DNA from 2 places in the Rhizobium sp. YIM 134829 genome. Region 1 is predicted to be linked to the other one. Evidence: predicted binding sites of a transcription regulator. Region 1 holds the regulator's gene; the other holds the start of a gene.
The links. Region 1 encodes HrcA, which represses chaperone genes, less so after heat shock. Its sites were predicted from a motif close to GTTAGCACTCNCNNNNNGNGAGTGCTAAC; they were not measured.
Positions count from the first base shown of each region.

Region 1 (2,464 bases):
GTCGGCGACCCTTGGTTTACGCAGCCGGCGTTTCGCTGTCGGCCGCGGCAGTCTTGGGGCCGCCCTTGGCGACACCAACCATGGCGGGGCGCAACACGCGTTCGCCGATGGTAAAGCCGGCCTGGACGACCTGGACGACCGTGTTGTTCGGGACATCCGGATTAGGGATCTCGAACATGGCCTGGTGGAAGTTCGGATCGAACTTCTGCCCCTCCGGCTCGATCTTCTTCACGCCATGACGCTCGAGCGCCGAGAGCATCGAGCGCTCGGTCAGCTCGACGCCCTCGATCAGCGTCTTGAGGCCGGTATCGGCGCCCTCGCGCGCTTCAGTCGAAACCGCCTCCAGTGCCCGGCGCAGATTGTCCGACACGGCCAGCATGTCGCGGGCGAAGCCGGCGACGGAATAGGACTTCGCGTCCTTGACGTCGCGCTCCGTGCGCCGGCGCAGATTGTCCATCTCGGCGGCCAGCCGCAGATAGCGGTCACGGAAATCCGCGGCTTCCGCCCGCGCAAGCTCGAGCGGATCCGGCTCGGAAACGGCGGGGTTCGGATCGGCAAAAGTCTCAGCCACGCCCTCGGCCGCTGCAGCGCCGGCCTCAGGCGTCTTGACGGCGTCGGTTTCGACCGTGTCGTTCACCTGATCTGCGTGTCTTTTCGTCTCGTCGGTCATGACGTCTCCGGAATGAACTGTGAGTGCTGGATGTGCCGCCGATATCGAACTTCGGGGCGTGAAAATCAAGAGCGGCCGGCCTTTCTGGTACGCCGGCGCTCCGTCTCAGGAGGTCTGGCGCGACAGGCGCGACATCAGCTGGGCCGTATAATCCACCATGGGAACGATCCGTGCATAGTTGAGCCGTGTCGGGCCGATGACGCCGACGGCGCCGACCACTCGGTCCTCGCCATTGCGGTAAGGCGCGACGATCAGCGAGGAGCCGGAGAGCGAGAACAGCTTGTTTTCCGAGCCGATGAAGATCCGCACGCCGGGGCCCGCCTCTGCGAGATTGAGGAGTTCGATCAGGCTGTCCTTCTTTTCAAGATCGTCGAAGAGCATGCGCAGGCGGTCGATATCCTCCGCGCCGGTCAACCCCTCGAGAAGATTGGCCCGGCCGCGCACGATGAGCTGCATCGGATGGCGATCCTCGTTCTCCTCGCCCGACCAGATGGCAAGCCCGCGTTCGACGAGATCGCGCGAAAGCGCATCGAGTTCGCTGCGCACCTGCTCCTTCACCTTCTGCAGCTGCGCGCGGACCTCGCCCAGCGTCTGGCCGGCAAGATGGGCGTTCAAAAAATTCGCGGCTTCCGTCAGCTGCGCCGAGGTGACGCCGGCCGGCAGCTCGATGATGCGGTTTTCCACCTGGTCGCCGGCGCCGACCAGAACGGCCAGCGCCTTGGTCGGCGCGACGCGCAGGAATTCGACATGTTTGAGAACCGGATCGGCCTTTGTCGTCATCACCAGGCCGGCACCGCGCGACATGCCGGAAAGCAGCTGGCTCGCCTCGTTGAGCAGCGCCTCCACCGGCTGTTCGCGATTGCCGCGGCGGATCTGCCGGTCGATCGAGGCGCGATCCTCCTCGGAGAGATCGCCCACCTGCATGAAGGCATCGACGAAGAAACGCAGACCCACCTGGGTCGGCAGCCGGCCGGCGCTGACATGGGGGGAATAGATGAGGCCGAGATCTTCCAGATCGCTCATCACATTGCGCACTGAGGCGGGCGAGAGCGACATGGGCAAGAGCCGCGAGAGGCTGCGCGAACCGAGCGGCTCCCCGCTTTCGAGATAGCTTTCGACGATGCGCCGAAAGATCTCGCCCGACCTTTCGTCGAGCAGGGCTAGCCGGTCGCGCATCGCCGTCGTGTTCACCGCCATCAGCGTCTGCTGTTCCTCATTGCCATATGCCCCTTAAATATAGGACGGATGAGCGCCGGACAAAAGGCCTAAGCGGCTATGGCTTATCTTTGGCGGCCTGCATTTCCCTCGCTGGCGACATAGGCTAGAAGGCACGCACAAGAACGATAAGGAGTGAACCCATGCGTCCCTCGGGCCGGAAAACAGATCAGATGCGCCAGGTTTCCTTCGAGCGCAATGTCTCGAAGCATGCCGAGGGCTCCTGCCTCGTAAAGTTCGGCGATACGCATGTGCTGTGCACCGCGAGCCTGGAAGAAAAGACGCCGCCATGGCTGCGCAACAGCGGCAAGGGCTGGGTAACGGCGGAATATGGCATGCTGCCCCGCGCCACTGGCGAGCGCATGAAGCGTGAAGCGGCAAGCGGCAAGCAGAGCGGCCGCACCCAGGAAATCCAGCGGCTGATCGGCCGCTCGCTGCGCTCCGTGGTCGATCTGCAGGCGCTGGGCGAACGGCAGATCTCGCTCGACTGCGACGTGATCCAGGCCGATGGCGGCACCCGCACGGCCTCGATCACCGGCGCCTGGATCGCGCTGCATGACTGCCTGAAGTGGATGGAAG
Region 1 covers NZ_JBKHKI010000004.1:263,279-265,742, reverse strand. The annotation lists gene grpE (nucleotide exchange factor GrpE) at 17-670, opposite strand; gene hrcA (heat-inducible transcriptional repressor HrcA) at 776-1,867, opposite strand; gene rph (ribonuclease PH) at 2,029-2,464, shown strand, end outside.

Region 2 (2,464 bases), on a different contig from region 1:
TCGAGGAGCGCAGCAGGGCGACGCCGCCGCCGGGGACGATGCCTTCCTGAACGGCTGCACGCGTTGCGTTCAGCGCGTCGTCGATGCGGTCCTTCTTTTCCTTGACTTCGACTTCCGTCGAGCCGCCGACGCGGATGACGGCAACGCCGCCAGCGAGCTTGGCCAGGCGCTCCTGCAGCTTTTCGCGGTCGTAGTCCGAGGTGGTTTCCTCGATCTGCGCCTTGATCTGGGCCACGCGGCCTTCGATCTCGTTCTTGGCGCCGGCGCCGTCAACGATGGTCGTGTTCTCCTTGGAGATCGAAACCTTCTTGGAGCGGCCGAGCATGTCGATGGTGACGTTTTCGAGCTTGATGCCGAGGTCTTCGGAGATCACCGTGCCGCCCGTCAGGATGGCGATGTCTTCGAGCATGGCCTTGCGGCGGTCGCCGAAGCCCGGAGCCTTGACGGCAGCGATCTTGAGGCCGCCACGCAGCTTGTTGACGACGAGGGTCGCCAGCGCTTCGCCTTCGACGTCTTCAGCGATGATGAGGAGCGGCTTGCCGGTCTGAACGACGGCTTCGAGAACCGGCAGCATGGCCTGGAGGTTCGACAGCTTCTTCTCGTGCAGGAGAATATAAGCGTCTTCGAGGTCGGCGACCATCTTTTCCGGGTTGGTCACGAAGTAGGGCGACAGGTAGCCGCGGTCGAACTGCATGCCTTCGACGACTTCGAGTTCGGTTTCGGCGGTCTTGGCTTCTTCAACCGTGATGACGCCTTCATTGCCGACCTTCTGCATGGCTTCGGCGATATCAGCGCCGACCTGCTTGTCGCCGTTGGCGGAGATCGTGCCGACCTGGGCAACTTCTTCCGAGGTGGAGATCGGCTTGGCCTTGGCCTGCAGGTCCTTGACGACGGCGGTGACGGCGAGGTCGATGCCGCGCTTCAGGTCCATCGGGTTCATGCCGGCGGCAACGGCCTTGTTGCCTTCCTTGACGATCGCCTGGGCGAGAACCGTGGCGGTCGTGGTGCCGTCGCCGGCGATGTCGTTGGTCTTCGAGGCCACTTCGCGCACCATCTGTGCGCCCATGTTCTCGAACTTGTCCTCGAGCTCGATTTCCTTGGCGACCGAAACGCCGTCCTTGGTGATGCGCGGTGCGCCGAAGGATTTGTCGATCACGACGTTACGACCCTTCGGGCCCAGCGTCACCTTGACTGCATCGGCGAGAACGTCGACGCCGCGCAGCATCTTTTCGCGCGCAGTGCGGCCGAACTTGACTTCTTTAGCTGCCATTTTTCAAACTCCCGGGCGGATTGCCCCATGGTTATTCGTTCAGGATGGATGGATGATCCGACTTAGGCGATGACGCCCATGATGTCGGATTCCTTCATGATCAGCAGGTCTTCGCCGTTGAGCTTGACCTCGGTGCCCGACCACTTGCCGAACAGCACGCGATCGCCAGCCTTGACGTCCAGCGGGGTCACCTTGCCGGACTCGTCACGCGCGCCGGTGCCGACGGCAACGATTTCGCCTTCCTGCGGCTTTTCCTTTGCGGTGTCCGGGATGATGATGCCGCCCTTGGTCTTGGCTTCGGACTCGACGCGGCGAACCACGACGCGGTCGTGCAGCGGACGGAAGTTGGTGCTTGTCATTGTCTTATCCCTCGATCAAATGACGCTGCGGATCGCTCCTCGAGCCGATCCGCCGGATGATGTTAGCACTCCCCAGTGGCGAGTGCCAGCGTGGTCGAGATAAGTTGGCCTCATGCGGCTGTCAAGATGAGGCACGGGCTCCTGTGCAAGATTTCACCGATCCGTCACGCTCTGGATCGCGCTGTCATCGTCTCGTCACGGATACTCGGGCAAGGCGCGAGGGTGGCGACCTGTCGGGTCGCGAGAGATGGGGTAGAGCATGGCAGCGGTTCGCGACGGGAATGAGGCACTGGCGCCAGGCGAGGCGGATCTTGCCGTCCGTCCAACCTTCCTCGAGGCGGCGAAGCTCTGGGCAACGATCGGCATATTGAGCTTCGGTGGGCCAGCGGGTCAGATCGCGCTGATGCATCGCGAGGTGGTCGAGAAGCGTCGCTGGATCGGCGAGGCGCGCTTCCTGCATGCGCTCAATTACTGCATGCTCCTGCCAGGGCCCGAGGCGCAGCAGCTCGCCACCTATATCGGCTGGCTGATGCATGGCACGCGCGGCGGGCTGGTGGCCGGCCTCCTCTTCGTGCTGCCGGGGCTGGCCGTCATGCTGGCGCTCTCGGTTCTCTATGCGCTCTACCACCAGACCGACACGCTTGCCGCCATCTTCTTCGGCTTGAAGGCGGCCGTGCTCGCCATCGTCGTCGAGGCGTTGCTGCGGCTCGGCAAGCGGGCCCTGAAGGGCGGCGCGGCGAGGCTGATCGCAGCCGCCGCCTTCCTGTCGCTGTTCCTCTTCGCCGTCCCCTTTCCGATCGTCATCCTGCTCGCCGGGCTGATTGGCCTTGCGGGT
Region 2 covers NZ_JBKHKI010000001.1:368,413-370,876, reverse strand. The annotation lists gene groL (chaperonin GroEL) at 1-1,270, opposite strand, end outside; gene groES (co-chaperone GroES) at 1,333-1,629, opposite strand; gene chrA (chromate efflux transporter) at 1,889-2,464, shown strand, end outside.
Region 2: groES (co-chaperone GroES) is a predicted target of HrcA. The motif match lies at 1,691-1,719, and genes of this name have one in related genera.